DNA from 4 places in the Streptomyces sp. DT2A-34 genome. Region 1 is predicted to be linked to each of the others. Evidence: riboswitches for the same ligand, from Rfam matches in the RefSeq annotation. Region 1 holds a riboswitch; each other region holds the start of a gene.
The links. A riboswitch is a leader RNA that binds a small molecule or an ion and turns the genes downstream of it on or off. The one in region 1 is predicted to bind cyclic di-AMP.

Region 2: another riboswitch for cyclic di-AMP. It lies ahead of QQM39_RS16455 (C40 family peptidase); the one in region 1 lies ahead of QQM39_RS26865 (transglycosylase family protein).
Region 3: another riboswitch for cyclic di-AMP. It lies ahead of QQM39_RS40650 (C40 family peptidase); the one in region 1 lies ahead of QQM39_RS26865 (transglycosylase family protein).
Region 4: another riboswitch for cyclic di-AMP. It lies ahead of QQM39_RS04325 (LysM peptidoglycan-binding domain-containing M23 family metallopeptidase); the one in region 1 lies ahead of QQM39_RS26865 (transglycosylase family protein).

The regions. Positions count from the first base shown of each region.
Region 1 is NZ_JASTWJ010000001.1:5,980,345-5,987,994, forward strand. Features, by position in the region: gene QQM39_RS26855 (cytochrome P450) at 1-1,113, shown strand, start outside; gene QQM39_RS26860 (transglycosylase family protein) at 1,281-2,312, shown strand; cyclic di-AMP (ydaO/yuaA leader) riboswitch at 2,518-2,717, shown strand; gene QQM39_RS26865 (transglycosylase family protein) at 2,722-3,417, shown strand; gene eno (phosphopyruvate hydratase) at 3,734-5,014, shown strand; gene QQM39_RS26875 (septum formation initiator family protein) at 5,108-5,584, shown strand; gene QQM39_RS26880 (DUF501 domain-containing protein) at 5,613-6,131, shown strand; gene QQM39_RS26885 (Ppx/GppA phosphatase family protein) at 6,297-7,268, shown strand; gene QQM39_RS26890 (hypothetical protein) at 7,350-7,595, opposite strand.
Region 2 is NZ_JASTWJ010000001.1:3,772,433-3,780,082, forward strand. Features, by position in the region: partial or broken gene QQM39_RS16440 (esterase/lipase family protein) at 9-868, shown strand; gene QQM39_RS16445 (M23 family metallopeptidase) at 1,177-2,697, shown strand; gene pcrA (DNA helicase PcrA) at 2,767-5,253, opposite strand; cyclic di-AMP (ydaO/yuaA leader) riboswitch at 5,651-5,818, shown strand; gene QQM39_RS16455 (C40 family peptidase) at 5,827-6,993, shown strand; gene QQM39_RS16460 (hypothetical protein) at 7,528-7,650, opposite strand, start outside.
Region 3 is NZ_JASTWJ010000001.1:9,113,172-9,120,821, forward strand. Features, by position in the region: gene bioB (biotin synthase BioB) at 1-874, opposite strand, end outside; gene QQM39_RS40620 (8-amino-7-oxononanoate synthase) at 1,021-2,148, shown strand; gene QQM39_RS40625 (DUF397 domain-containing protein) at 2,233-2,460, opposite strand; gene QQM39_RS40630 (helix-turn-helix transcriptional regulator) at 2,470-3,348, opposite strand; gene QQM39_RS40635 (ATP-binding protein) at 3,562-4,020, shown strand; gene QQM39_RS40640 (LysR family transcriptional regulator) at 4,024-4,947, opposite strand; gene QQM39_RS40645 (LysE family translocator) at 5,072-5,686, shown strand; gene QQM39_RS40650 (C40 family peptidase) at 5,771-6,244, opposite strand; cyclic di-AMP (ydaO/yuaA leader) riboswitch at 6,248-6,458, opposite strand; gene QQM39_RS40655 (hypothetical protein) at 6,799-7,107, opposite strand; gene QQM39_RS40660 (ATP-dependent Clp protease proteolytic subunit) at 7,115-7,650, opposite strand, start outside.
Region 4 is NZ_JASTWJ010000001.1:1,006,501-1,014,150, forward strand. Features, by position in the region: gene QQM39_RS04310 (SGNH/GDSL hydrolase family protein) at 1-211, opposite strand, end outside; gene QQM39_RS04315 (DUF6250 domain-containing protein) at 357-1,076, opposite strand; gene QQM39_RS04320 (GDSL-type esterase/lipase family protein) at 1,233-2,294, opposite strand; gene QQM39_RS04325 (LysM peptidoglycan-binding domain-containing M23 family metallopeptidase) at 2,514-3,476, opposite strand; cyclic di-AMP (ydaO/yuaA leader) riboswitch at 3,481-3,638, opposite strand; gene QQM39_RS04330 (alpha-galactosidase) at 3,944-6,013, opposite strand; gene QQM39_RS04335 (tyrosine-protein phosphatase) at 6,194-6,991, shown strand; gene QQM39_RS04340 (DUF6126 family protein) at 7,065-7,184, opposite strand; gene QQM39_RS04345 (helix-turn-helix domain-containing protein) at 7,181-7,650, opposite strand, start outside.

The sequences.
Region 1 (7,650 bases):
ACCGACGCCAAGCAGGCCCTCGCCGACGCCCGCCTCTCCAAGAACCCGGCCCACCACGACGAACCCGCCCACGCCAAGGGCAAGACCGGCATCCCGGGTGAGCGCAAGGCCGAGTTGATGACGCACCTGCTGAACATCGACCCGCCCGATCACACCCGCCTGCGCAGGCTCGTCTCCAAGGCCTTCACCCCTCGCCGCGTCGCCGAGTTCGCCCCCCGGGTGCAGGAGCTCACGGACCGGCTCATCGACGGGTTCGCACAGAAGGGGAGCGCCGACCTGATCCACGAGTTCGCCTTCCCGCTGCCCATCTACGCCATCTGCGACCTGCTCGGCGTCCCCCGCGAGGACCAGGACGACTTCCGGGACTGGGCGGGCATGATGATCCGGCATCAAGGCGGCCCCCGGGGCGGCGTCGCACGGTCCGTGAAGAAGATGCGCGGCTATCTCGCCGACCTCATCCACCGCAAGCGCGAGGCACTCCCCGACACGCCCACCCCCGGCGAGGACCTCATCTCCGGCCTCATCCGCGCCTCCGACCACGGCGAGCACCTCACCGAGAACGAGGCCGCGGCGATGGCTTTCATCCTGCTGTTCGCCGGCTTCGAGACGACGGTCAACCTCATCGGCAACGGCACCTACGCCCTGCTCACCCACCCCGAGCAGCGCGCCCGCCTCCAGACCTCCCTCGCCGCCGAGGAGACCGCCCTCCTCGAAACCGGCATCGAGGAACTCCTCCGCTACGACGGCCCCGTCGAACTCGCCACCTGGCGCTTCGCCACCGAACCGCTCACCATCGGCGGGCAGCACATCGCACCCGGTGATCCCGTCCTCGTCGTCCTGGCCGCCGCCGACCGTGACCCGGAGCGGTTCACCGACCCCGACGTCCTCGACCTCGGCCGCCGTGACAACCAGCACCTCGGCTACGGCCACGGCATCCACTACTGCCTCGGCGCCCCGCTCGCCCGCCTGGAGGGCCAGACCGCTCTCGCCACGCTCCTCACCCGCCTCCCGGATCTGCAACTCGCGGTGGGTCCGGCCGAGTTGCGATGGCGGGGCGGCCTCATCATGCGCGGACTGCGTACGCTTCCGGTGGAGTTCACCCCTGTTGGGTGAGTACGTCCACCGGCGCAAACGTGACACGCGCTTAAGTCTGTGATCTTCACGTGATCTGCGCGGCATTAACTTGTGACAAGTGATCGTCTGCCTATACGTTCACGGATCAATGACGGCGCCCAGGTTTCACGCGCCGCAGTCACCGTTGTCTCGCGAAAGGTCCCCGCATGCTCTCCGGGAACGGTCGTCACCGTCGCCCCCGTCAAGCTCCGGCGCTCCTCGTCGCAGCCGGAGTGACCGGGTCCGCCATCGCCATCCCGCTCCTCGGCGCCACGGGCGCGAGCGCGGCCGAGGGCACCGTGTGGGACAAGGTGGCCGACTGTGAGAGCGGCGGCTCCTGGAGCGCCGACAGCGGCGACGGACGTTACGGCGGACTGCAACTGACCCAGGACGACTGGGAGGAGTACGGCGGCCTCGACTACGCCTCCAGTCCCAACCTGGCGAGCCGTTCCCAGCAGATCGCCGTGGCCCAGGACGTCCTCGCGGACCAGGGGACCAGTCCTTGGGGCACCTGTGCGGTGCTCAACGGGCTCACTCAGAAGTCCGGTTCGGTCGACCTCGACCTCGACACCGGCGTCGCGGAGGACTCGCCCTCCGAAGTATCCGGATCGTCCGGATTGCTCGATTCGTCGAGTTCGTCGAGTTCGTCGGGCGCATCGGACTCGTCCGATGCGGCGAACCCGTCCGATGACTCCTCGAATTCCTCCGACTCCTCGAACTCGCCGAGCGGCTCTCCCGACACCTCGTCCGAATCGTCCCAGGATTCCTCCTCTTCGCCCTCTTCATCCTCTATGACGGACAACTCCTCGAAGTCCGATACGTCCGCCGACGCAGGCGCCTCGCAGTCGCCCGACGGCTCACCCGTAGAGACGTCCAAGGGTGACAATCGGGACAACTCGGAGCAGGGAGAGGGCTCCCGGAGCCTCGTCGACACCGGAGCCATCGACTCCGAGGCGACCGGCTCCGGGCGTCATCGTGGCCCCAGTGCCGACGAGAGCGAGGCGACCGAGAGTGCCGTCAAGTCCTCCGGCCGCCATGCCTCGTACACCGTGCGCGCCGGCGACACTCTCGCCTCCATCGCCGACTCCCTTGACCTCGACGGCGGATGGTCCGCGCTGTACGACGCGAACAAGCGGGCCATCGGTACTGACGCGAACCACATCTTCCCCGGTCAGACCCTGGAAGTCCCCACCGAATAGGGGGCGAACGGGGTGAAAAACAGCCGGAGTTCGCGTCATGATTCGCACTGAATGTCCGCTTTGAATGCAGTGAGAGATAGATCTCAGAAGCCCTGATCGTCTTTGAAATTCCGCGAATCGCGTGGCTACGGTCATGACCGCTCGTCACCACGAGCCCCGGCTGCCGCAACGCCGAATCCTGCCAGCGGCCGTACGGGAACAGTCGTCGCGTCAAGCGCCGTAGGCAGGAGCGGGGGACCCAAGGTAAGCGCCGGGTCCGGCAGTTGAGGCCCTTCGGGGCCGCACGGCCGGAGTCGGCTAGGGGTGAAGCCGCGCAGTGGGAGCCGAAAGGCGAACGTGCGCGGCCGGGCAACTCAACCGGCCCGAACCCGACAGCTCACCTCGCAGGCGTCGGTGAGGGGATCTCTCCATGCTGTTTTCCAGCAAGGGCAAGCACCGTCGTCCGTCCAAGGCCGCTCGCGCCATAGCCGTCGTCGGCGTCACCGGCGCCGCCGCCGTGGCCGCCCCGCTGATGGCGGCCGGCAGCGCCTCCGCCGCCACCGCCTCCGAGTGGGACGCCGTCGCCCAGTGCGAGTCCGGCGGCAACTGGTCGATCAACACCGGCAACGGCTACTACGGCGGTCTGCAGTTCTCCGCCTCCACGTGGGCCGCGTACGGCGGCACGGCGTACGCCTCCACCGCCGACCAGGCCAGCAAGGCCCAGCAGATCGAGATCGCCGAGAAGGTCCTCGCCGGCCAGGGCAAGGGTGCCTGGCCGCACTGCGGCACCGGCCTGTCGAGCGCCGCCTACAACGGCTCCGGCTCGTCGTCGAGTGGTTCCTCGCAGAGCAGCGAGAGCACCACCCGCTCCACCGAGGAGCAGTCGGCCTCCCGCTCCAGCGAGCGTCCGGCCGCCAAGAAGAGCACCAAGACCGTCACCACCCCGACCGGCAAGAAGGTCAAGAAGGGGGACGGCGAGTACAAGGTCGTCAAGGGCGACACCCTCAGCTCGATCGCCGCGGAGCACGACGTCAAGGGCGGCTGGGAGAAGCTCTTCCAGCTGAACAAGGACATCGTCGAGGACGCGAACCTGATCTACCCGGGTCAGCAGCTGCACCTGAAGTAATACGAGGGCGGCAGCTGAACCACAGGGCCCTCACATCCGTGGACCTCATAGCGAAGACCTCGTGAGGGTCACCCCCGTCCCCCACGGGCTCCCCGCTCCGGTGCGTGTTCCCCCGTACGCACCGGGGCGGGGCTTTTCTTTCCCCGGATGTCGCCCATCCTTTGTTCCCCCTTTGTTCCGGCAGGAAACAATGGGTACGGTTCGGTCCTGTCCACGGGACGGTCGGTCGGCTGCCGATGTCCCCGAGGCGGTTAGGCTCTAGTCGCAAGGCTCACAGCCCCGCACTACCAGCGTCACATCCACGAAGGAGATGCTCGTGCCGTCCATCGACGTCGTCGTAGCCCGGGAAATCCTCGACTCGCGAGGCAACCCCACCGTCGAGGTCGAGGTCGGCCTCGACGACGGCAGCACGGGTCGTGCCGCCGTTCCGTCCGGCGCCTCCACCGGCGCCTTCGAGGCCATCGAGCTCCGCGACGGCGACCAGAACCGCTACCTCGGCAAGGGCGTCGAGAAGGCCGTCCTCGCCGTCATCGAGCAGATCGGCCCGGAGCTCGTCGGCTACGACGCCACCGAGCAGCGCCTGATCGACCAGGCCATGTTCGACCTGGACGCCACCGACAACAAGGGCTCCCTCGGCGCCAACGCCATCCTCGGCGTCTCGCTCGCCGTCGCCCACGCCGCCTCCGAGGCCAGCGACCTCCCCCTCTTCCGCTACCTGGGCGGCCCGAACGCGCACCTGCTGCCGGTGCCGATGATGAACATCCTGAACGGCGGCTCGCACGCCGACTCCAACGTGGACATCCAGGAGTTCATGATCGCCCCGATCGGTGCGGAGACCTTCTCCGAGGCCCTGCGCTGGGGCACCGAGGTCTACCACACCCTCAAGAAGGTGCTGAAGGGCCGCGGCCTGTCCACCGGCCTCGGCGACGAGGGCGGCTTCGCCCCGAACCTCGGCTCCAACCGCGAGGCCCTCGACCTCATCCTCGAGGCCATCAAGGAAGCCGGCTACACCCCCGGCGAGCAGATCGCCCTCGCGCTCGACGTCGCCGCGTCCGAGTTCTACAAGGACGGCTCCTACCTCTTCGAGGGCAAGGCGCGCTCCGCCGCCGAGATGACCGAGTACTACGCCGAGCTGGTCGAGGCGTACCCGCTGGTCTCCATCGAGGACCCGCTGTTCGAGGACGACTGGGACGGCTGGAAGACCATCACCGACAAGCTCGGTGACAAGGTCCAGCTCGTCGGCGACGACCTCTTCGTCACCAACCCCGAGCGCCTCGCCCGCGGCATCGAGGAGGGCGCGGCCAACGCCCTGCTGGTGAAGGTGAACCAGATCGGCTCCCTGACCGAGACCCTGGACGCCGTCGAGCTCGCCCAGCGCAACGGCTTCAAGTGCATGATGTCCCACCGCTCCGGCGAGACCGAGGACGTCACCATCGCCGACCTCGCCGTCGCCACCAACTGCGGCCAGATCAAGACCGGCGCCCCGGCCCGTTCCGAGCGCGTCGCCAAGTACAACCAGCTGCTGCGCATCGAGGAGATCCTCGACGACGCCGCGGTGTACGCCGGCCGTAGCGCGTTCCCGCGCTTCAAGGGCTGACAGGGCCCTTTAAGGGCAGCGTCGTACGTACGTCCCCGTACTCGGTCCCGTACCGTGTGCGGGGACGTACGCGTGTGAAACGGGAGGCGGGACATGGCCGTGAAGGACCGGGACCGGTTCTCCACCGCGACCAGGATCCGGTTGCTCGGAGAGCAGACGGCGGCCCGCGTCTACCGCTCCCAGACCAAGCGGCAGGCCCGGCGCTCCAGGCTCACCGGACGCGCCGCGCTGCTCGCGCTGGTCCTGTGCTCCCTGGTCGTGGCGCTCGCCTACCCCATAAGGCAGTACGTCTCCCAGCGCGCCGACATCGCCGACATGCAGCGGCAGAAGAAAGAGGCCGCCAGGCGGGTCGAGCAGCTGCGCGACGTCAAGGCACGCTGGCAGGACGACGCCTACGCCGAGCAGCAGATCCGGCAGCGGCTGCACTATGTGATGCCCGGGGAGACCGGTTACATCGTGATCGACCCGGACGCGGCCAAGCAGTCACGGGCCCACCTGGGCGCGGCCGACCGGCCCTGGTACACGAACATCTGGGACGGGGTCGACAAGGCCGACGCCGCCGATCACTGAGCCCAGCGAGAACGATAGAAAGACAGGCATGCAAACGCCCCCGCCGCCCACCCCGCGCACCGATCCCACCGACGCGGACGTCGAGGCCTTCAAGCAGCAGCTCGGACGTCCGCCGCGCGGGTTGCGCGCGATCGCTCACCGGTGCCCGTGCGGGCAGCCGGACGTGGTCGAGACGGCTCCCCGGCTGCCCGACGGCACGCCCTTCCCGACGCTGTACTACCTGACGTGCCCCAAGGCGTCGTCGGCGATCGGCACGCTGGAGGCGAACGGCGTGATGAAGGAGATGACGGCTCGGCTGGAGAGCGATCCGGAGCTGGCCGCCGCGTATCGCGCCGCGCACGAGGACTACATTCGGCGCCGCGACGAGATCGAGGAGCTGAAGGGCTTTCCCAGTGCCGGTGGGATGCCGGACCGGGTGAAGTGTCTGCATGTGCTGGTCGCGCACTCGTTGGCGGCCGGGCCCGGTGTCAATCCGCTGGGGGACGAGGCGATCGCGATGTTGCCCGAGTGGTGGGCGAAGGGGCCGTGCGTGGTCTCCGCCGAGTGATCTCGCCCCCGCCGCCCCTACCCGTCCCATCCTGAAGGGGCTCCGCCCCTTCGACCCCGCCAGGGGGCTGCAGCCCCCTGAACCCCCGCTTCGGCCCTGAACGGCCTCGTCCTCAAACTCTCCCAGAGGGGGCACCCCCAGACGGGCTGAGAAGAAAGGCACCCCATGACCCGCGTCGCCGCCATCGACTGCGGTACGAACTCCATCCGGCTTCTCGTCGCCGATGTGGACCCCGCCACCGGCGAACTCGTCGACCTGGACCGCCGTATGACCATCGTGCGGCTCGGACAGGGCGTCGACCGGACCGGGCGGCTGGCCCCCGAGGCGCTGGAGCGCACCTTCGCCGCCTGCCGTGACTACGCGGCGGTCATCAAGGAGCACGGCGCCGAGCGGCTGCGCTTCGTCGCCACGTCCGCCTCCCGGGACGCGGAGAACCGGGACGAGTTCGTGCGCGGGGTCGTGGACATCCTGGGCGTCGAGCCCGAGGTCATCACCGGGGACCAGGAGGCCGAGTTCTCCTTCACCGGGGCGACGAAGGAGCTGGCCGAGCACGACCACCTCCCCAAGCCCTACCTGGTGGTGGACATCGGTGGCGGGTCGACCGAGTTCGTCGTCGGGGAGGAGCACGTGCGCGCGGCGCGCTCCGTGGACATCGGCTGTGTGCGGATGACCGAGCGTCATCTGGTGCGGGGCGGGGCCGTCTCCGACCCGCCCTCCGAGGAGCAGATCGCGGCGATGCGGGCCGACATCGAGGCGGCCCTCGATCTCGCCGAGGAGTCGGTGCCGTTGCGTGCGGCGCGCACGCTGGTGGGGCTCGCCGGGTCCGTGACCACGGTGTCGGCGATCGCCCAGGAGCTGCCCGAGTACGACTCGACCCGCATCCATCACTCCCGGATCAGCCACGACCGGGTCCGGGAGATCACCGAGTGGCTGCTGCGCTCCACCCACGCCGAGCGCGCGGCCGTACCGTCCATGCATCCGGGGCGAGTCGACGTCATCGCGGCGGGCGCCCTGGTGCTGCTCGCGATCATGGAGCGGATCGGTGCGCAGGAGGTCGTCGTCAGCGAGCACGACATCCTCGACGGCATCGCCTTCAAGGTGGCGGAAGCCGCGGAAGAGGGTATGCGCGGCGACTGAGCCGCGGTGGTGACAGGGAACGGCCCCGGTACCTCCTGGTGAGGAACCGGGGCCGTTGTCTCGGCCCTTGCGGGCTGTCCGTCAGTTACAGAGGAGGACGACGAGGCCGCTGCAGCCCCCGCCGTCGTGGTGGTGGTGGCCGTCGTGGTGGTGCTCGTGGTCGTGGCCGTGGCCGTCCGCGGCCCTTGCGGCGACCTGTGAGGCGGGCGGGGCTGCCGCAGCGGATGCGGCCGTCGCCGCCCCCAATGCGAGAGCGATGCCCAGAGCCGCGCCGACCGAGACTATTCGCGAGGTGGCCCGCGTGAGGGCCTTCTGTGAGGTGATCATGGCTGCACGTTATGCGCGCTTCTGCCGGATTTGCTCGCCGAGCGTGGCTGACCGG
Region 2 (7,650 bases), 2.2 Mb from region 1:
GGTCGGCCATGAAGGTCACCGGGGCAGCACTCCCCTTTCTACCGCTCTGTCAGCGCCTGCTCCCGAGCAGACTCGCCGGCCTCTCCCTGACCCTGCTGAAGGCGACCGCACTGGAGATCGCGATCCTCGCCGGACACCTGCTCCTGTACCCCTCCGGCATCACCCAGGAGCGCCGGACCACCCCCGCACTCCCCCCACAGGACACCGCCCAGCTGCCGACGGAGACCAAACCCCCCGTCGTCCTGCTGCACGGCTTCATAGACAACCGCTCGGTCTTCGTCCTGCTGCGCCGCAGCCTCGCCCAGCACGGCAGGCACCAGGTCGAGTCGCTCAACTACTCCCCCCGACCTGCGACATCCGCATCGCCGCCGAACTGCTCGGCCGGCATATAGAGGGGATCTGCGAGCGCACCGGCAGCAGGCAGGTCGACATCGTCGGGCACAGCCTCGGCGGGCTGATAGCGCGTTACTACGTGCAGTGTCTCGGCGGCGACCTCAGGGTCCGCACGCTCGTCACGCTCGGCACGCCGCACTCCGGCACCCGCGTCGCCCCCCTGGCGAACGCGCATCCCATCGTGCGTCAGATGCGCCCCGGCTCACCGGTCCTCGAGGAACTGGCCAGGCCCGCGCCCGGCTGCCGTACCCACTTCGTGAGCTTCTGGAGCGATCTCGACCATCTGATGGACCCGCTGGAGACTGCCTGCATCGACCACCCGGACCTGATGGCGCAGAACGTCCGCGTGACCGGCATCGGCCACCTCGCCCTGCCCGTGCACCCCGCCGTGGCGACCGGGATACGGCAGGCCCTCGACACCGCACGGACAGGAGCGGAAACCGCGGCACAGGCCGACGGCCTGACAGTGGCGTGACCGCCACCCCTCAACAGCTCCCACGACACAGCTCCCGCGCCGACCTCGACAGCAGCCCTCAACACCCGACTCACACTCGGCTCACAGACTCAGAACAGCACACCGACATCGAACAATCTTCGAACACAAGGCCAACTCGCGCCCACAGTCCGCCAAAACACGGCCGAATGCCCGTTTCCTTCAGGCGCGAAACCTGCCGAAGATTGTCGTGCCCGCGTACCGCCGGGTACAGTCGCCGCACTGCTCTGGCAGCCCCTGTTGTCGAGGCGAGAGAGAAGTTGGTGAACGATCGTCACCCGTCGGGGACCATGACCTCCCCGGCTACGGCTTCCGATGCCGCCTCGGCGCACTACGCGTCGTACGGCGCCCAGGAAGCCCACTACGGTGACTCCACCAGCTACGGCGCCTACGACGCCACTCAATTCAGCGCCGCCGGCCACGCCCACGCCGCCCCGACCTTCGACGCGGACCCCCTGTTCGGCAGCCTTCCCGGCGAGAACACGGGCGCGTACGACACCACACAGTGGTCCACGGGCAACCACCAGACCGTGAACTACGACGCCTACGCGACCCAGCACCACGCCGCCTACGACACCGGCACGTACGACGCCACGGCGTGGACGGCCGAACACGAGCGGCTCGCCTTCGTCCCGCAGCAGGCCACCGGCCACGACACATCCGGTCACTGGGACGCGAGCAGTTGGCTCCAGCCCGACCAGTCCGGCGCCCCGGCCGACCAGACCCAGCAGTGGGAATGGGGCACGCAGGCCTTCGACACCGGGGCGTACGACGCCACGCAGTGGAACTCCGACGGCGGCACCGGCACCACCGCGCAGGCAGCCGACGAGTACGAGCAGTCAGCAGAATCCTTCGATCAACAGGCGACCGCGCACTTCGAGCAGATCGACCACGCCGCCCCCACGACGTACGACGACCCCGCCGCGTACGACGACCCCGCCGCGTACGACGACCCCGCCCAGCACGACGCCGAGTTGAGCGCCACCGGCGATCTCCCCGCCGCGGCCCCGCTCCTCGACGGCCAGGAGGAGTCCACTCCGGCCCCCTCCCCACGCGCCGCCTCCCGCAGCGGCTCCCGCTCCCGCCGCCGTACACCCCCCAAGCGCTCCGCTCTGCTGACGGTCGCCGTGCCCTCGGCGTGTGTGATGGGCGTCGCGGGGATCGCCGCCGCCTCCGTCGGCACCCTGACGACCGACGACAAGGACACGGCGACGACGGCGTCGGACGGCCAGGCCGTGAAGCCGTCCACCGCGAACAACAAGTTGGACACCCAGCTCGAGAACCTCTCCGCCGGCGCCGACGACTTCGCCGACCGGGCCAGCCGTACGCAGGAGCGCATCGACCTGAAGGCGCAGCAGGCGGCCGAGAAGAAGAAGGCGGCGGAGGAGGCGGCCCGCAAGGAGCGGCTGCGCCCCAAGTTCGCCCTTCCGGTGGCGCAGCACGGCCTCAGCGCCTACTACGGCCAGGCCGGCATCAACTGGATGTCCGTGCACACCGGCATCGACTTCCCCGTCTCGTACGGCACGACGGTGATGTCCGCGACCGACGGCACTGTCCGGACGCAGTGGAACAGCGCCTACGGCAACATGATGATCGTGACCGCGAAAGACGGCACGGAGACGTGGTACTGCCACCTCTCCAGCTACCGTGTCGCCTCCGGTACGACGGTGAAGGCCGGCGACCCGATCGCGTACTCCGGCAACTCCGGCAACTCGACCGGCCCGCACCTGCACTTCGAGGTACGGCCGGGTGGCAGCTCGGCCATAGACCCGCTTCCCTGGCTGCGCAGCCACGGACTCGACCCGTCGTAAGCGGCCCGACGACTTCGACGTCTTCGTTGTGCGCCCCCGCTCTGCAGCGGGGGCGCACACTTGTCACTGCTAGAGCTTCTCCACCGGCGCGTACCGCAACAGCAACCGCTTCGGCTTGGTGTCCCCGAAGTCGATCGTCGCCTCGGCGTTCCCACCCGTGCCCTTGACCGCCATCACGGTGCCGAGCCCGAACTGGTCGTGCGTGACCCGGTCCCCGACCGCCAGCTGGGCGACCGGCTTCTCCGAGGTACGGCGCGTGGCGAAACCGGACGCGCCCGAGGCCGCGGAGCGCGAACGGGACGAGGACAGCGAGGCAGCCACACCGGACGCCGGGCCGGAGGAAACCGGCGCGGACGCGCCCGTGCGCTTCCAGTCCACGTGCTGCGCCGGGATCTCCTCCAGGAAGCGGGACGGCGGGTTGTACGACGGCTGCCCCCACGCGCTCCGCATCGACGACCTGGTCAGATAAAGCCGTTCACGCGCGCGCGTGATGCCCACGTAGGCGAGCCGCCGTTCCTCCTCCAGCTCCTTGGTCTGGCCTAGGGCACGCATGTGCGGGAAGACGCCGTCCTCCATGCCGGTGAGGAAGACGACCGGGAACTCCAGGCCCTTGGCGGTGTGCAGGGTCATCAGGGTGATGACGCCGGAGCCGTCCTCGTCCTCATCGGGAATCTGGTCGGAGTCGGCGACCAGGGCAACCCGCTCCAGGAAGGCGGCGAGCCCACCGGACGCCTCCCCTTCCTCCGACTCCTGCTCGAACTCCAGCGCCACAGCGGCAAGTTCCTGGAGGTTCTCGATCCGGGTCTCGTCCTGCGGGTCGGTGGAAGCCTGCAACTCGGCGAGGTAGCCGGTGCGTTCGAGCACCGCCTCCAGGATGGTCGCCGGTCCCGCGCCGGACTCGACGATCGTACGGAGCTCCTCCATCAGCGTGTTGAACCGCTTGACGGCGTTGGTCGACCGCGCGGCCATGCCGTACGCCTCGTCCACGCGCCGCAGCGCCTGCGGAAAGCTGATCTTCTCCCTCTGCGAAAGGGCGTCGATCATGGCCTCGGCACGGTCACCGATGCCCCGCTTGGGCACGTTCAGAATCCGCCGCAGCGGCACGGAGTCCTCGGGATTGGCCAGCACCCGCAGGTAGGCCAGGACGTCCCGGACCTCCTTGCGCTCGTAGAAGCGGACCCCGCCGACGACCTTGTACGGCAGGCCGACGCGGATGAAGACCTCTTCGAAGACACGGGACTGGGCGTTCGTACGGTAGAAGACGGCGACATCGCCGGCCTTCGCGTCCCTCGCATCGGTCAGTCGGTCTATCTCCTCGGCGACGAACTGTGCCTCGTCGTGCTCGGTGTCGGCGACATAGCCGGTGATGCGCGCGCCCGCGCCCGCGTTGGTCCACAGGTTCTTGGGACGGCGCGACTCGTTGCGCTCGATGACCGCGTTGGCGGCGGTCAGGATCGTCTGCGTGGAACGGTAGTTCTGCTCCAGCAGGATGGTCGTCGCGTCCGGGTAGTCCTCCTCGAACTGGAGGATGTTGCGGATGGTCGCGCCGCGGAAGGCGTAGATCGACTGGTCGGCGTCACCCACCACACACAGCTCGGCGGGCGGGATGTCGTCCTCGCTGGGCGGTACGTCGACCGGGTGCTCGCTGGTCCCGACGAGCTCGCGCACAAGGGCGTACTGCGCGTGGTTGGTGTCCTGGTACTCGTCCACCAGCACATGGCGGAAGCGACGGCGGTAGTGCTCGGCGACGTCCGGGAAGGCGCGCAGCAGGTTGACCGTCGTCATGATCAGGTCGTCGAAGTCGAGGGCGTTGGCCTCCCGCAACCGCGACTGGTACATGGCGTAGGCCTGGGCGAGGGTCTTCTCGAAGCCGTCCGTCGCCTGAGCGGCGAAGTCCTCCTCGTCGATCAGCTCGTTCTTCAGATTGCTGATCTTGGCGCTGAAGGACTTGGGCGGAAACCTCTTCGGGTCAAGATCCAGGTCCCGGCAGACGAGCGCCATGAGCCGCTTGCTGTCGGCGGCGTCGTAGATCGAGAAAGAAGACGTGAACCCGAGCTTCTTGCTCTCCCTGCGCAGGATGCGCACGCACGCACTGTGGAAGGTCATCACCCACATCGCGTTCGCACGCGGGCCGACGAGCTGCTCGACGCGCTCCTTCATCTCGCCCGCGGCCTTGTTGGTGAAGGTGATCGCGAGGATCTGCCCCGGGTGCACGTTCCGCTCGGCGAGCAGGTGGGCGATGCGGTGGGTGAGCACCCGCGTCTTGCCGGACCCGGCGCCGGCCACGATGAGCAGCGGGCCGCCGGAGTGGACGACGGCCGCACGCTGGTTCTCGTTCAGCCCCTCCAGCAGCGCGGCCGCGTCGATGGCAGGGCGCGGGGCGCCGTCGCGGTAGTAGGCGTCCCGGTCCGGAGGCACGTCGAACTTCCCGCCGAACAGATCGTCCGGAACCGGCTCCGGAGTGTGATCGTCCTCGGGCGGCGGCGGGAGTTCTTCCTCGTGGCCGCGTGGGGCCTGGAGGTCTGCCAGGAAGCTGTCGTCAAAGAGGCTGCTCATCGCTCTCCGAGTCTAGGGCGCCCCACTGACAGCCCGCGGCCACCCCGAGAACATCGCCTGTTTCAAACCCAGATGATCTTCCAGATCCACCCGCCCCCCCGCGCCTCCTCACCCTGTCCACCCATCCCGTCACGGTCCGCAATCAACCGAAAACCCGCACCCCACCCGCCGCGGATCCCGACACCAGCAAAGCTCAACATCACCCAAAGTCCACACCCAACCCAAAGAATCGCAAACAACCCCAAACCCACCCCCACCCGCCACAGTCCGCAACGCCCTGACCCAAGGTCACGAAAATGTATCGGGCATATCGAACATCAACCTTCACAGGGGCCACACGAGTTGGCTACCGTGCCGGACAGGCCGTACGACCCCCACCGGCGAACGTCGCCGGGCCGCACGGCCTCCGCCGAGTCCGGTACGCCGCCGCGCTGCCGGAGCCGGGGACCCACCGAACTTGGGGTGAATCGGCCCGATCCCGCCCAGGGAGAGGCCGTAGGGCAACCCTTCCGGACCACCCGCCCGAACCCGACAGCTAACTCGGTAGGCGGAGTACGGAAGGAGTCGCCTCCCTTGGCGTCGCACCGCAAGTCGCGTCCCGCGGGTACGCGCGTAGCAGGCATACGGACCCCCGCCCTCGCCACGGCGGCCCTCACCTCCGTGGCCCTGCTGTCCCAGACGGCCAACGCGAGCCCCTCGGCGGACGACAAGCCGAGCCTCGAAGAGGTCGAGAAGAAGGTCGACGACCTCTACCGCCAGGCGGAGTCGGCCACCGAGAAGTACAACGCGGCCAAGGAGAAGACCGCGAAGCAGCGCAAGCGCGTCGACACCCTCCTCGACGACGTCGCCCAGCGCACCCAGAAGCTCAACGACGCGCGCGAGGAACTCGGTCGCAACGCCGCCGCCCAGTACCGCACCGGCGCCACCGCCCCCGACACGGCGACCTTCCTCCTCGCGGACACCCCGCAGGACTACTTCGACCAGACCCAGCTGATGGACCGTATGACCGGCCGTCAGAAGGGAGCGGTCGACGACTACTTCACGCAGCAGTCCGCGACGATGAAGAAGCGCCAGGAGGCCACCCAGAGCCTCGAGACGCTCACCGAGTCGCAGAACGACCTGCAGACCGCCAAGACCACCGTCCAAAGGAAGCTCGCTGACGCACGCGAACTCCTCTCGAAGCTGACGGCGGAGGAAAAGGCGCGCCTGGCCGCGATCGAGAAGCGCAAGCAGGAGGAAGCCGCACGTAAGGCCGCAGAGCTGGCCCGGCAGCAGGCAGAGGCGGAGCGCCAACGCCAGGAGGCCGCCCAGCAGCAGGAGAGCACCGAGCAGCCGTCCGACTCGAGCACCTCGGACTCATCCGCGACGGACTCCTCGTACGCCACCAAGGCCGAGAAGGCCCTCGCCTTCGCCCGCTCCCAGATAGGCAAGCCGTACGTCTGGGGCGCGACCGGCCCCGACTCCTACGACTGCTCCGGCCTCACCCAGGCCGCCTGGAAGGCCGCCGGCGTGGACATCCCCCGCGTCACCTACGACCAGGTCAACGCCGGCACCACGGTCTCCCTCTCCAACGCCCAGCCCGGCGACCTGATCTTCTTCTACGACGACGTCACCCACGTGGGCATCTACATCGGCAACGGCATGATGATCCACGCCCCGAAGCCCGGCGCCTACGTCCGCGAGGAGTCGGTCTACTACGACGGGGAGTCGTCGATCCACAGCGTGGTCCGCCCGGCCTGACGCCGCACGCGCGCGTGGCGGAGCTTCCGACACGCGCGCGTGGGAGTACCCCCGCGGCGCCGCACCCGCGTACGGCGGGAAGGGGACGTGCCGGGGGGTGTCCGCCCGCAGAGTCGGGCGTCAAGACACAGCACCTCTAGCCCAACGCCCACCGCCCGACCGAGGACGGACACCCCCCGGCACGGCCCCGACCCACAACCCACCGTTGGGCGCTACCCGCACCCCCACCCGACAGCAACAGGCCGCCGCAGGCACCCCCGCCCAACCGCCGGAGGCAGCCCCACAGCCGACGCCGCCGGCATGGCAACCGGCACCCTGTCGGTGACCCTGCACCAGACGGGCCAGGAAACCCTGTCCCGGATCACCCTCACCCTGGCCTGGTACGCCGTGCTGCTCATCGCCGAGATCGCATGGCCCCGGCCGCGCTACGACGTACGCCGCCGGGCAACCGCGTTCCCGATGGGAATGACCGCCGCGGCAACACTCTCCGTCACCACCACCGGACACGCCCCCGAACGACCCACGAGTCCGACATCACGTCCACAACACAGCGATGAAGACGTTCGCCGTGGTCAGCAGCCCCACCACCCCGAACAGACTCTTGTCCACCGTCTCGTCGTCCCGCTTCACATAGACGAGTCCGAGGATCACGATCAG
Region 3 (7,650 bases), 3.1 Mb from region 1:
CCAGGTGCAGGGCGAGCGGCTGCATCGAGCGCAGATGTACCTCGCGGCCGCCCGCGATGCGCACCTCGACGTCCGGGCACACGAACCGCACCATCGCCAGGATCCGCAGACAGCGCTGCGGGGTGAGGTTCCACTCCTTGGCCAGCGGGGTGCCCTCGAACGGGATCAGGAAGTTGACCGGCACCGAGTCGGGGTCCAGCTCACGCAGCGAGTAGACGACGTCGACCAGGTCCTCGTCGGACTCGCCCATGCCCGCGATCAGCCCCGAGCAGGCCGACAGACCGGCCGCGTGCGCCTTCTGCACGGTTTCGACACGGTCGGCGTACGTGTGCGTGGTCGTGATGTCCCCGTACGTGGACTCCGAGGTGTTCAGGTTGTGGTTGTACGCGTCCGCGCCCGCCTCGCGCAGTCGCTCCGCCTGGCCGTCGGACAGCAGACCGAGACAGGCGCACACCTCGACGCCCTCGTTCTGGTCCTTGATCGCCTTGATGGTGTCGGAGACCCGGTCCACGTCACGGTCGGTCGGGCCGCGCCCGGACGCCACCAGACAGACCCGCTTGGCGCCACCCGCCAAACCGGCGGCGGCGGCCTGCGAGGCCTCGTCCGGCTTGAGCCAGGTGTACTTGAGGATGCCGGCGGTGGAGCCGAGCCGCTGGGAACAGTAGGAGCAGTCCTCCGGGCACAGGCCCGACTTGAGGTTGACGAGATAGTTGAGTTTCACCCGTCGGCCGAACCACTGCCGGCGTACCTTGCCGGCCGCGGCCACCACATCGAGCAGGTCGTCGTCGGAAGTGGCGAGGACGGCCAAGGCTTCCTCGCGGGTCGGCAGCTCGCGCCGAAGCCCCTTGTCCACCAGCGTGTTCAGCAGATCCATGGGAGCTGATCCTGACGTACGGAGGGGCTCCGAGCCAAGGAGACTTCGGACAACCCTGTCACTTCGATGTGTGGGTATTGCCACACCGTGGGTGGCCGACCGTGCGACTAGTGTCTGTGCACTGCCTACAAAAGCCCGGAGGAGCCATGGCGTTCGGCTGGATCGACGAGCAGGCGGAGCTGCGCCGCCGCGCCGGACTCGTACGGACCCTGCGCCCGCGCCCCGCCGACTCGCCGCTCCTCGACCTCGCGAGCAACGACTACCTGGGGCTGGCCCACCACCCCGAGGTCACCGAGGGCGCGGCGCGGGCCGCCCGGACGTGGGGCGGCGGTGCGACCGGTTCCCGGCTCGTCACGGGCACGACCGAGCTGCACACCGAGCTGGAGCGCGAGCTGGCCGACTTCTGCGGCTTCGAGGCGGCGCTGGTCTTCTCGTCCGGCTACGCGGCCAACCTCGCCGCGGTCACGGCGCTGGCGCCGCACGGCTCGCTGATCGTCTCCGACGCGGGGAACCATGCCTCGCTGATCGACGGCTGCCGGCTGGCGCGCGGCACCACACAGGTCGTCGCGCACGCCGAACCGGACGCCGTGCGCACGGCGCTCCAGACGCACGACGGGCCCGCCGTCGTCGTGTCGGACACCGTCTTCTCGGTCGACGGCGACGCCGCCCCGCTGGGCGGGCTCGCCGAGGCGAGCCGGGAACACGGCGCGGGACTGGTCGTCGACGACGCCCACGGCCTCGGCGTGCTCGGCGACGGCGGCCGCGGCGCCCCGCACGCGGCGGGACTCGCGGGCGCCGACGACGTCGTCGTGACGGTCACGCTGTCCAAGTCGCTCGGCAGCCAGGGCGGAGCCGTCCTCGGCCCCGCCCGGGTGATCGACCACCTGGTCAACGCGGCCCGGACGTTCATCTTCGACACGGGCCTCGCCCCCGCGGCGGCGGGCGCGGCCCTGGCGGCACTGAGACTGCTGCGCCGCGAGCCGGAGCGTGCGGCGCGGGCACGCACGGTCGCGAACGAACTGCACACCCGGCTGACGGCCGCGGGCCTGCAAGCCGTACGTCCGGACGCCGCCGTGGTCTCCGTGCGCGCGCCGTCCCCCGAAGAGGCCGTGTCCTGGGCCGCCGAGTGCCGTGCGGCGGGCCTCGCGGTGGGCTGCTTCCGTCCTCCTTCCGTCCCCGACGGCATCTCGCGGCTGAGGCTGACCGCCCGCGCGGACCTCTCCGAGGGGCAGATCGAACGCGCGGTACGGGTCATCGACGAGACACGACCATGAGTCGGCGTGACACGGCCCTGCCGCCGCACCTGGCGTAACTGATCAGAGTTGGTCAGACCTGATCGGAATGGTCAGGGTGAATGGTCAGGACTGGAACGCGGTCGTGAAGCCCGCCCAGCTCTCGGGGGAGAAGAGCAGCGCGGGTCCGGCCGGGTCCTTGGAGTCGCGCACGGCGAGCAGTCCGGTCCAGGGACCGGAGTGCGGCCGTGCCGTCTCGACGCAGTTGTTCGCTCCCGTGCTGTAGCTGCTGCGCAGCCATCGCGCGCCGAGCAGATCGGTACTTGAAGTCACGTTCCGAGGCAGTGCGGTCATGGTGCCTCCTTACGCGCCGCCAGCAAGCGCGGCGATGTAATCCAACGATTCCTCGGGCGAAAGGGCGTGGATCCGAAGGGTGTTGAAGGCCTCCGTGTAGGCCTGGAGGTCTTCTTTCCGTTCGAGGTAGAGGCTACTCGTCAAGTGGTCGAGAACAACCACATCCAGATCAGAAGTGCGCGAAAATGAGAAGATAACGAAAGGTCCGGTGATGCCGATGTGCTCCCCGGCCGCGAACGGCAGGACCTGCAGCCGGACTTGGGGCAGTCGCGCCGCCTCCACCAGCCGCCTCAGCTGCCGCGCCATCACCTCGGGCCCGCCGATCTCCCGGCGCAACACCGCCTCGTCGAGCACCGCGCTCAGGCGCAACGGCGGATCGCCGTGCAGCACGTCCTGCCTGGCCAGACGGACCGCGACCAGCGCGTCGAGCCGTTCGTCGGCGGCGCCGGGTTCGTCGGCGAGTCCGCCCACCGCGGCCCGGGTCACCGCCCGGGCGTACTCCGGCGTCTGAAGCAGCCCGGGCACCACGGACGTCTCCAGCGTGCGCATCGCACTCGCCTGGGACTCCAGGCTGATGAAGTCCCGGTACGTCGGCGGCAGCACTCCGCGGTACGCGTGCCACCAGTGATGCCGCCCGCCACCCTCGTCCGATCCCGCCAACACCAGGAGCAACTCCCGCAGTTGGGAGTCCTGTACGCCGTAGGTGTCGAGCAGTAACCGCACATCGGCCGGTTTCACCCCGCTGGCGCCGGTCTCGATCCGGCTCACCTTGGACTGGTGCCAGCCCACCAGCCGGGCCGCCTCACCACTGGTGAGCCCGGCCCCGGTGCGCAACGCACGCAGTTCCGCGCCCAGTTTCCGGCGGCGCACCGCGGGACCGTGCTGCATGGGCAACTCCTTACTCCAACCGAGCCGCCCAAATACGGTCTGCCGTCGCAGAGTTCACCGCTTCGAGCGACAGATATATGCATATCTTGGTGGATCGGCACCCTGACGGCCCTGGTAATGGCAGTCTGGCGACGAAGCACCAGTCCGGGACCGTACTCGAACCATCCGCTCCGTGTCGGACTGCGGTCCCGTTGGGAAAGGGACGACGTCGCCATGGCAGATCACCTGGAAGCATCCGTCACTCTGCCGAGCGATCCCGCCTCGGTCTCCGCGGCCCGGTCCTACGTGGTCACCACTCTCGCCGAGTGGGGACTGCCACCGGACACGGAGGTGGCCGACACCATCCGTCTGATCGTCTCCGAACTCACCACCAACGCCGTACAGCACACCCTCGGACAGTCACCCACCTTCACGGTGGACCTCGAACTCGACCGTGACGAACACCTGCGTATCGGGGTCACCGACAGCCACCCGCGCTTCCCCAAGCGGCTGCCGGCCGCCGTCCAGCAGGACAACGGCCGCGGCCTGGTCATCATCCGCTGGCTGACCGCGGAGTGCGGGGGCAAGCTGAGAGTGCGGCCCACGCGCGAGGGCGGCAAGACCGTCTCCATCGAACTGCCCTGGACGGCGGCCGCGGAGCCGGTGCCGGCCGCGGGACAGCAAGAGCCGTAACCCTCAGGGCTGCTGCGATTGCCCGGCCCGTCCGAACGTGCCGCGCAGCAGCGCCCGGAAGGCGTCCGCGGCGGGAGCCGCCTCGTCACTCCGGAAGGCGACCGAGACCGTACGGCGCAGCTCGCCGCCCTCCAACGCCCGTACCCCCACCGGAGTGACCGACGTGCGCGCCACCATCTCCGGTACGACCGCGACCCCGAGCCCCGCACTGGCCAGCGCGCACACCAGGAGGTACCCAGGCGTCGGGACCAGGACCGAGGGCGTGGCCCCGACGCGGGCCAGCACCGTCTCGACGCCCCGCCGGGCCGGAGCGTCCGGCGCCATGCTGATCAGCGGCTGCCCCGCGAGCTCGGTCAGCGGCAGCCGTGCGGCCCCGCTGGTGAGGGCGTGGCCCGGAGCGGACACCAGGACCAGCTCCTCGACGAGGATCGGCTCGATGCCGACGGAGGACGGGAGCGGGACCGGGTCGCCGGGTGTGTAGGTGTGCGTCAGCGCCAGATCGACCTCGCCGGCCGCGACGGCGGCGACACCGGCCGACGGCTCGTAGTCGGCGACCGTCAGCTCCACGTCCGGATGCGCCCGGCGGAACGCGCTGAGGGCCGGCGGCAGCAGATGGATGCCCGCGGTCTGGAACGTGCCGAGCCGGAGGGTGCCGCCCGTCAGGCCGGTCAGCCGGGCCAGTTCATGCCGGGCCCGGTCGAGTTCGTCGAGCACCCGCCGAGCCCGGGCCACCAGCAACTCGCCCGCACCGGTCAGCCGCGCCCCGCGGTGGTGCCGCACCAGAAGGGCGGTGCCCGTCTCGCGCTCCAGCTTGGCCAGCTGCTGGGAGAGCGCGGGCGTGGTGTAGCCCAGCCGCTCGGCGGCCCGGGTGATCGAGCCCGCCTCGGCGACCGCCACCAGGGCGGCGAGGCGGGTCGGGTCGTACATGCTGGGTCCCTTTCGAGCGTGGCGCCGACGGTGACTGTCCAAAGCACTGCCTAAAGCACTGCTTAAGGAATACCCAGAATATTCGAAATACCTGCTGAAGGCCCCGGCGCGGCAGGCTGGCCGCATGGACGCTCAGCTCATCGCCTTCACCGGGGTCTCCGCCGGCCTGGTCGCCATGCCCGGGGCCGATTTCACCGTCGTCGTACGCAACGCCCTCGTCTCCCGCCGGGCGGGCATCGCCTGTGCGCTCGGGATCGGGGCCGGGCTGCTGGTCCATGTGACGCTGGCGGTGGTGGGAGTCGCCGCGGTCCTGGCCGCCGTACCGGCGTTGTTGCGCGCGCTCCAGGTGGTGGGCGGCGTCTATGTGCTGTATCTGGGTGTCCAGACGCTGCGGCAGCGGCACACGCAAGGGGAGGCCGCGCGGGAGGATTCCACCACGCGACCGCTGCGGCAGGGCTTCGTCACCAACGCCCTCAATCCGAAGGCGTCGCTCACGTTCCTCAGCGTGCTGCCGCAGTTCGTGCCCGCGGGCGCCCCGGCGCTGCCCCGGACGCTGCTGCTCGCGCTGATCGTGGTCGCGATCGCGCTCGTCTGGTTCCAGGTCGTCGCCCTGCTGGTGGACCGGCTCGGCAGGTGGCTGCGCCGGCCGCGCGTCGCACGGGCGGTCACGACCGTCACCGGCGCCGCGCTGACGGCCTTCGGCGTGGCACTCCTCGCCGGGCCGCTGGTGGACGTCTGACGCCCTTTCCGGGGGCTGGCCCTCAGTCCGGTGTCCCGGGGCGGTGACAGCGCGTCAGGCTGCCGTCACCGCCCCCGGGGAGGGTCACTTGACCCGGCCGTACCAGACGCTCCTGGTCCAGATCTTCTGCAGCCGCACGACGTCCCCGCTCTTGGGGGAGTGCCAGATCTTCCCCTTCCCGGCGTAGATGCCGACGTGGTAGACGTTCGACCCCGAGTGGAAGAACACCAGGTCTCCGGCCTTGCGGTTGCCGGCGGAGATGTGGCGGGTCTTGTTGTACTGCTGGGCCGCCGTACGAGGCAGCTTCTTGCCGGCCTTCTTGTACGAGTACAGCGTGAGCCCGGAGCAGTCGAACCTGTGCGGACCTGTGGCGCCCCACTTGTACGGTGAGCCCTTTTTGGAGGCCGCGATCTGAAGTGCCTTGGTCGCCGGTGTGGCGGCTTCGGCCTCTGAGGCGAAGCCGGGCGCCACGATCGAGCCGCCCACTGCGGCGATGGTGAGAGCCGAGGCCGTACCGGCTCGGGCCATGAGCGACGGGACACGATTGAGCGCAGTCATGCGCAACCCTTCGTCAGCCGCCTGTGAAGGATGACCTGTCGGATTCGGGCTGGCGAAGTTGCCCGGCCGCGTTGCCGCGGCTTCACCCCAAGGGTTGCTCGGATCGAACGAACGTCCGCTCCGGCGACCCGTCTTGCTCGGGTCCTCCACTCCTGCCGATCCACTCCTGTCGACCGGTCATCCGGGCGGCGGCAGGACTCGGCGTCCGCCCGGACCGCCCCGCCGCTGCGGCGGGGGCTTGTCGTCAGACAGGGATCTTGACGCACGGATGAACGAAAAACCCAACGGAACCGGGGATTTGTGGCGTTACTCACCACTCGCCCGTTCGGGTGGACACCCCCGTGTTCGACCGGGTGTCCAGGTACTCGACGAGCCCCCGACCAGCGATGGAGCGTCCCATTCCGCCTTGGGGCCAAGCCTGTTGCGCAACCGGAGGGGCGCATAAATGGGCAGGTTGCTACGCCGAAAGTGGGTACACCTTTTGGTTCGTTTCGGCGTCCATCCGGACGCCTCGTCCGTGGGCCGAGGCGTCCGGAACCGTTCTGTACGACTCGTCAACTGTCGGAGCGTGGCGGCACCCTGACGCGAGCCGTGCGGCGTTCCCCGTCCAGCACGCGCAGCGCACGCGCCAGCGTGGGGGAGTGCAGCTCGGTCTCGCCCCGCTGGTGCATCAGCGCCAGCGCGTCCCGCAGCTCGGTCGCCTTGCCGACGAGCGCCTGGGCGGCGCGCAGTCCGCGGTACGTGTCGCCGTGCCGTGTCGGGTTGATCCGGCCGAGCAGGTCCACCACATCGAGATAACGGTCGATCAACTCCCCCTCCGCACGCGTCAGTGCGGGCAGCGGCGGCAACTCGGGTGGAAGCACCGGTCGATCACCGCCCTGTGGGCGGGGCGAGGGTGGCCTTGCGGCTGGGGATGATCCGGTCCACCAGCCCGTACTCCAGCGCCTCCTGGGCGCTGAGGATCTTGTCCCGCTCGATGTCCCGGTTCACCTGCTCGCGGCTGCGCCCGGTGTGCCGGGCGAGCAGCTCCTCCAGGCAGGTCCGAACGCGCGTCAGTTCGTCGGCCTGGATGGCCAGATCGCTCGCCTGTCCCTCGATCGGCTCGGGCAGCCCCGGCTGATGGATCACCATCCGGGCCCCCGGCAGCGCGAATCGCTTCCCCGCAGTGCCCGCGGCCAGCAGCACCGCGCCGGATGCCCCGGCCTGGCCCAGGCAGATCGTCTCCACGTCGCAGGTGACGAACTGCATCGTGTCGTAGATCGCCGTCATGGCGCTGAACGAGCCGCCGGGCGAGTTGATGTACAGCGAGATGTCCTGGCCGGGGTCCTTGTGCTCCAGGTACATGAACTGGGCCATCACGTCGTTCGCCGAGATGTCGTCGATCTGCGTGCCGAGAAAGACGATGC
Region 4 (7,650 bases), 5.0 Mb from region 1:
TTTCGGCGGCCCTCGGAAGCTGGTCCTCGATGATCTGGTCGAGCAGCTTGCCGCGCACGGCGAGGTTGGTGTAGTTGAAGTCGCCCTCGGGCCGCCGGTCCGCGAGCAAAACCGCGAACCGGTCGGCCCAGCCGACAAACGCCCCGTCGGGGCCGGGGTCGCCGACGCCCTCGGTGAAGCTGTCCCCCACCGCAACGTACGACCCGATCACTGATCTGCTGTCACTCTTCGAATCGTCTGCCACATCGGCACATGATTCACCTTCGAATGTGACCTACGCGACCGTAAGGAAGGGTTGACGGGCGGTGAGATAAGCCACTTGTAAAGTGTTGGCCAAACCTGGAATAAGCCTCTGATCAGGGGCGTTGTGGGCTCAACCGCCACACCCTGAAGTCGCTGATCCGGAAGTGGCTCCAGGTGGTCCGGAAGGCGAAGTGCCCGCTGGTGTACGGCTCCTGGTCGCTGTGGTCGAAGACGAGCCGCTCGTTGTCCCACCACCGCGCCGTCGAGCCGTCGGAGACGATCCGGACCCGGTTGGGCTCGTTCGCCACGAGCAGCGGCTCCGTGTAGTCGTAGAGCAGCGGGCGGACCCCCGCCTGGCCGACGTACCGGCGCATCCGGGTCGTGGTGTTCGTGTTGGCGCCGTAGCCGACGTAGTACGTCTTGAGGTGGTCGTACTCGGCGAGCGCCCCGCTCCGCGGCGTGGCGAAGATGTCGTCCGGGGAGCGGACGTCGGTGGCGTTCCAGAAGTTGTTCAGGTCGGAGACGCGGTCGTTGACACCGCCTTCCGCTATGGGCGTGGCCGTGTATTCGATGACGTACGGCCCTTCCAGCCGCTTCTTGAACCAGACCGTCGCACCGGCGGGGACATCGACCTCCAGGATCCCGCGGGAGGCGGTGACGGTGCCGCCCTTCTCGAGCTCCACCGCCCACTGCCCCAAGCCATGACGGAAGTCGTCGTGGGCGATGAGGCGGCGGTGCCGGGGCGGCGCGGCACTCGCCGTTCCCGCCGGGGCGAGGGCTGCGAGGGCGGCGCCGGCGGCCAGGGTTCCGAATGCTCTACGCGTGGTCGTCACGGGAGACGGCCCCTTCCGGGAAGTGATGGCGGGCTTCGGCACGCGACGGGTGTCGGTGCCCAGGTGGTGGTCCGTGTACGTCGGCTGCGGGTGACCCCGCGCGGTCCGGCCGAGGCGGTACTCGGGGTTCTGGGCGAGGGTGTGGCGGCGGGGGCACTAGAACCCCTTTGCGAGAAGGGCGATCAGCCGGGTGGCCACCTTGCGATGGCCTTGGGCGCTGGGGTGGACGGTGCCGTTGAAGTCCCCGTCCGCCGGCGAGAGCCAGTCGGTTGTGTCGACGAACTCGGTGCGGGGGTCGGCGAGTTCACCGACCACGGTTGCGATGTCGTCGGCGTGCGCGCCGTTGAACGGGCACAGCGCGAGGATGCGGGCGCGCGGGGCGGCGGCCCGCAGCTTGTCGAGGTAGGCGCGGTAGGCGGACCGGAATTCGGCCGAGCCGTACGCCGCGTCGTTGGTGCCCTGGTTCACCACGATCACGTCGGCCCGGCGGTCGGAGTCGGCCCGGGAGCCCGCGTGGTTCCAGCCGTACGCGTCCGGCGCGGCCGGTACTCCCCCGTTGCCGGTCTGGATCACACCCTGGCGGCCGAAGCCGACCTGGGTGAGCGAGGCGCGCAGGGCGTCGGCGACGAGGGTGGGGTAGGTGGCCGTACCGTCGGCGCAGTCGGAGGTGTTCACCTCGCACAGAGCCATGACGCCCTGCGTGATGGAGTCGCCGTAGAAGGCCAGTTTCCGGGCGCCGGGGGCGGGTTGAGGCAGCAGACGCATGCCGTCGTCGAGCCGCAGACCGGTCAGCACGACGCCCGTCTCCAGAGGCGGAGTCCACCGGTTGGCCCGGGAGAAGACGTCCTTGACGGAGATCTCGACCGAGTGGGGTCCCCGGCCGTCCGCGGTGATCCGCAGATCGCCCCGGTCGACCGCGTGCAGGCGCTTCGGCCCGCCGTCGACCGACACGTAGATCTGCGCGGGCACGGTGATCGAGCCGACGTCGAAGAGGGCGTGGACGCTACCGCCGGTGAAGCGGAAGCGCAGCCGGGAGCCCGAGTTGACGGTGCTGGCCGCTTCGGGGGTGCGGCCCCAGTGCCCCTCGTAGACGAGACGCCTGTCGTCGGGGCGTACGACGGTCGACGCATCGGACGCGAAGACGGGCTGCGGGGCGCCGAGGAGCAACCCCACAGCCACCGCGGCGGCCAGGGACGTACGTCTGTCGACGCGGGACACGGGAACCTCCGGGAGCCGACGCAGAAAGCGCTTGCACCATGACGGGGATCACTGTGTCCTCACCCTCCCCTCCTTGTCGACACCCCGGGCCGGCTCTGGCACAAGACCGCAATGAAGCGATCATGAACGGGCGCAGCCGGACACACCGAAGGCCGGACCTAGGGATCGAGGTCCGGCCTTCGGTGGCGTGTCAGGCAGGTGGTTCCGAGGAAGGGGTCGTCAGCCGACCGGGACGCCCTTCGAGCGGAGGTAGGCGACCGGGTCCACGTCCGAGCCGTAGTCCGGCGTGGTGCGGATCTCGAAGTGCAGGTGCGGGCCGGTCACATTGCCGGTCGCGCCGGAGAAGCCTATCTGCTGGCCCGCGGTCACGGTCTGGCCGGCCGAGACGGAGAGCGACGACAGGTGGGCGTACTGGGCGTAGTAGCCGTCGGCGAGCTGGATGACGACCTGGTTGCCGTAGGCGCCGCCCCAGCCCGCGGAGACGACGGTGCCCGCGCCAACGGCCTTCAGTGCGGTGCCGGTCGGGGTGACGAAGTCGACGCCGGTGTGGTAGCCGCTGGACCACATGCTGCCCGCCACCTTGTAGGCGGTGCTGACGGCGGCACCCGCGACGGGGGCGGAGAAGCCGGTGGTCGTGCCGGTGCTCTCGACGCTCTGGGCGGCCGTGGTCGTCTTCTTCGACGCGGAGGACTTCGCGGCGGACGAGTCCTTGGAGGACGACGAGGAGGAAGAGGGCGAGGACGACGAGGACTTGGGGGCGCTCGCCGTGGCCTTCTTGCCGATCGTGAGCTTCAGGCCGGGGTGGATCAGCGACGGGTCCTCGCCGACGACCTCGCGGTTGTCGGCGTAGAGCTTCTTCCAGCCACCGCTGACGTCCTGCTCGTCGGCGATCTTCGAGAGGTAATCGCCGACCTTCACCGAATAGGTCCGCACGGCCGTCTTCTTCTTGGCGGCCGTCTTCTCGACCGCCTTCTTCTCGGCGGCCGTCTTCTCGACCGCCTTCTTCTCGGCGGCCGGAAGTGACTGAACGGCCTTTTCCGAAACGGACTGCGAGGGAGCGGCGTGGGCGCCGGTGGCTCCGATGAGAGGGAGGGCGAGAGCGGCGCCACCGGTTCCGGCGACGGCTATGGAGCGGGTGAAGCGCTGGGACTTCGGGCGGCGGTGCTTACCCTTCGCGGGCATGGCGAATTCCTCTCCGGCGCCTGCGAGGTGAGCTGTCGGGTGCGGGCTGGAGATGCCCGGCCGCGCCGAAACGCGGCTTTACCCCTAGCCGTTCCGGAGACCGGAACAGGCGGTTGTACCTGTGGGTCCCCCGCTCCTGCCGTGGTCGGGTGAGTGTGCGGTCTCCGGGCGGCGGCAGGATTGGGCGTCCGTCCGGATTGGTGGCGAACGTAAGCGAGGAAGACGCAAGGGAACAAGTGAGGGGTTCCGTCCGAATGCGTTCCTGTTGATCCCTTGTGGGAATTCCCAGTCACACTCCGTGGATTACCGGTGCGCCGCCGGACGTAAAACCCCTGGAAAAGCACGGGAATTACGTGAACATGACGGGCGACGCACGGTCACGAATATGACACTCCTCACGTGACACCGCTCCAGCTCCCTTCACTCCAGAGCGAGTTGGAATGAAGGCGCTAATTCGGACAGAACCCCTAGATGCGACGCAGTCGGATAACTGCCGCATCAAGGTCGCCATGCAAACCGACGCGCAGTCCGTGATGCACCAGTACGGCACCTCGGTGAATTTCGCCCGTTTCAAGGCATTCGTACGATTCTGTCGGGTCAAGGGCGCGCAATCGCAGCGCCGGGACGGGCGCGCCGTAACTCTGGGCCTGGAGCCAGGCGAGGACGACCGTCTCGCCCCCGAGCACATACTGCACCGCGCTCAACCCGCCCCGCGGAGGCCGCAGCCGATAGAGGTCGCCGCGCTGCACCACGGGCCGGATCTCCTTGTAGAGCGTCACCCGTTCCCGGGCCTCGGCGAGCTCCTCCTCGCTCCACGTGGCGAGGTCACCGCCGACGCCGAGCACGCCCGCCATGGCGCTCACGAACCGGAAGCGCAGCGAGCTGGCACGGTGATTGAGCATGGCGTTCGGGCTGTCGGTGACCCAGGCGGCCATGACCCGGGCCGGGTGGATCTGGCTGAAGCCGTGCTGGATGGCGAGCCGGTCGAGGGGGTCGGTGTTGTCCGAGGTCCACACCTGGTCCGTACGGCTCAGCACGCCGAGGTCGATCCGCCCGCCCCCGCCCGAGCAGGACTCGAAGGCGACGCCCGGGTGCGCGGCCCGCAGCCGGTCCAGCAAGTGGTACAGGGCACGCACGTGGTCGACCCACAGGCGCTGCGGATACGGCCCACCGGGCCAGCCGGCGTCGGTGAAGCAGCGGTTGAAGTCCCACTTCACATAGTCGATCGGGGCGCTGGAGAGGAGCCCGTCGAGCCGCTCCCAGAGGTACTCCTGGACGTCGTCGCGCGCGAGGTTCAATACGAGCTGATTGCGGAACTCCGTCCTCTTTCGTCCCGTTTGGTGCTGCACCCAGTCCGGGTGGGTGCGGTACAGCTCGCTGTCCGGATTGACCATTTCCGGCTCGACCCAGATGCCGAACTGCATGCCGAGCGCCTGCACGTACTCGGCGAGCGGCTTGAGGCCCGACGGGAAGCGGTCCGGGTTGGGCGTCCAGTCGCCGAGCCCGGCGCGGTCGCTGGTGCGCGTCCCGAACCAGCCGTCGTCGACCACGAACAGTTCGACGCCGATGGCCGCGGCCCGCCGCGCGAGCACGCGCTGCTGCTCCTCGGAGATGTCGAACTCCGTCGCCTCCCAGGAGTTGAACAGCACCGGCCGGTCCCGGTCGGCGTCCGGGATCACATACGCGCGCTGGTACGCGTGCCAGGCCCGGCTCGCCCCGCCGAAGCCGCCGTCGCTCCACAGTCCGGCGAAGACGGGGGTCGTGAAGGACTCCCCCGCGGCCAGCCGCAGCAGGCCCGAGTCGTCGTATCCGGCCCCTCCGGTGATCTGCACGCGCCCGTCCGGGAGTTGGGCCACGGCGATGCGCCAGGTTCCGGACCAGCCGAGGGCGCAGCCGTAGACCTCGCCGCGCTCCTCGGTGGCGTCCGTGTCCAGCGCGACCCACGGCAGGTGCTGGTGCCCGGTGTGCCCGCGGCGGCTGCCGATGACCTTCTCCCCGTAAGTGAGTGGGGACCGCGCGAGCCGGGACTCGGCGCCCCAGCGGCCGTGCAGCTGCGACAGCCGCCAGTCCTCCCGGTCGGGCAGCGTCCAGGTGGCCGAGTCGGCGCGCAGCAGCTCCAGGGCGGGCCCCTGGTTGTCCAGGGTCACCCACCGCTCCACGACGTCCCCGCGCATCCGGTAGTGCAGGGTGACGCTCAGCCCGCCGTCACAAAAACGCAACCGCAGCTCGTCGCCCTCGGTCTCGTACCGCTCGAAACCCCACTCGGTGCCGCGCCGCTCGTCGGTGCGCACGGACAGGGCGGGCCGTACGAAGCGGGGGCCGCCCTCGACCGGGTACTCCTCGCGTCCGTCGAGCGGGGACTCGAAGGGCCAGTACTCCGGCAGCGGGCGCACGGCGAGGGCCTCGGCGTCGTCGAGGGCGACGCGTGGCCCCCAGTGGAGGTGCAGGAGCTCGTCGCCTTCGGTCAGATGGACGGCGTAACTGCTGGTCGGCCCAGTCAGGAGCCACGTACGGCCGTCGTCGGAGATCTCCAGCATCAAGCCCTCACAGATCCAAACAGGTGCGATCGAGTACCAACATCATCATGGGCGCCGCGATGCCGAGGCAACGCCTGTGGACAACCCATTGGCCCAGGAAGCCATGTCGTATCGTCGAGAACGCACCCCGTCGGCCGCACCGCAGAGCCGCGTCGGCGGGGCCGACTGGGAGGAGCCCCCGTGACGCAGCAGATCCCGTCGACCGAGCCCGAACTGGCCGGAGTTCGCAACTTCCGCGATGTGGGCGGACTGCCGACCGTGGACGGACGGCGGGTGCGGTACGGAGTGCTGTTCCGCAGCGGCCACCTCGCGCACGCGACCGAGGAGGACGCCGCCTTTCTGGACTCCCTGGGCCTGCACACGATCTTCGACTTCCGCAACGCGGCCGACCAGAAGCTCGAAGGGCCGGACGTCGAGCTGCCGGGCGTACGCAATGTGAACCTGCCGCTGTCCGATCCCGCGGACGGCGCCGAGTTCTGGAAGATGGTCCGGGACGGCAACCTCGACCAGCTCAGGGCGATCCTGGCGGACGGCAAGGGCGCGGGCCGGATGATCGCCTCGTACCGCACGATCATCAAGGAGCGCACCGCCGAGCACTCCCGGGTGCTGCACGCGCTCACGGAGGACAGCGTGCCCGCCCTGATGCACTGCGCGGCCGGCAAGGACCGCGCCGGGCTGTCCATCGCCGTGACACTGCTCGCCCTCGGCGTCGAGCGCGAGGCGATCCTCACCGACTACCTGGAGTCCAACGCCAAGCACCGCCGCTACAAGGTGCACCGCAGCAGCAGCTCCGCCTCGGCCTACTCCCCCGAGGTCATGGAGCTGCTCAGCCCGCTCTTCGACGCACGCGCCGAATACCTCACGGCGGCCTTCGAGACGATCGAGGAGACATGGGGCGGCGTCGACGCCTACCTGGAGCAGGCTCTGGGAGTCACCCCGGAGATCCGGGAGCGGCTCCGGGAGCGGCTGCTCGACTGACCCCCGGCCGCCGCCTCGCACCCACCCCGCGCCTGTGTTTCGCTCCGCGCATCTACTCCTTCGCTCCGCACCTCTACTTCGCTCCCACCTCGAACAGCAGGTAGATGAAGGCCGCGAAGACGTGCCCCACCGCGATGTAGATGATCAGCCGCACCCACAGGGCGCGGGGGAACCTCTCCTCCATGTCGCTCATGGCGTCACTCCAGGGGTGGGGCCCAGGCACAGCGTGGCCGTGGGGCTCTGCAGCAGGGTGTGGACGAAGAGAAGCTCGACCCCGCCCTGGTCCTGGGCGGCGATACGGTGCGGGGTCAGCGAGTCGAAGTGCGCGCTGTCGCCGGGGGCGAGCCGGTGCGTGGTGTCCCCGAAGCGCAGCCGAAGCCGCCCCTGGAGCACGTGGAGCCACTCCTCGCCGGGGTGCACGCGCACGATGTCGCCCTGCGCGCCGTACGGCACATGGACGCGCAGGGCCTGCATCCCACGCCCGGGCGCGCCCGCCTGCCAGTACGTCCAGCCGCCCGCCGAGGTCGGCTCCATGTCGGCGGCGCGCACGACGGCGTCCCGGTCGGCGACCGTCTCGCCGAGCAGCTCGGACACGGTCGTACCGTAGATGCGCGCGAGCGCGAGCAGCATCGGCAGCGAGGGCTGGCGCTGCCCGGTCT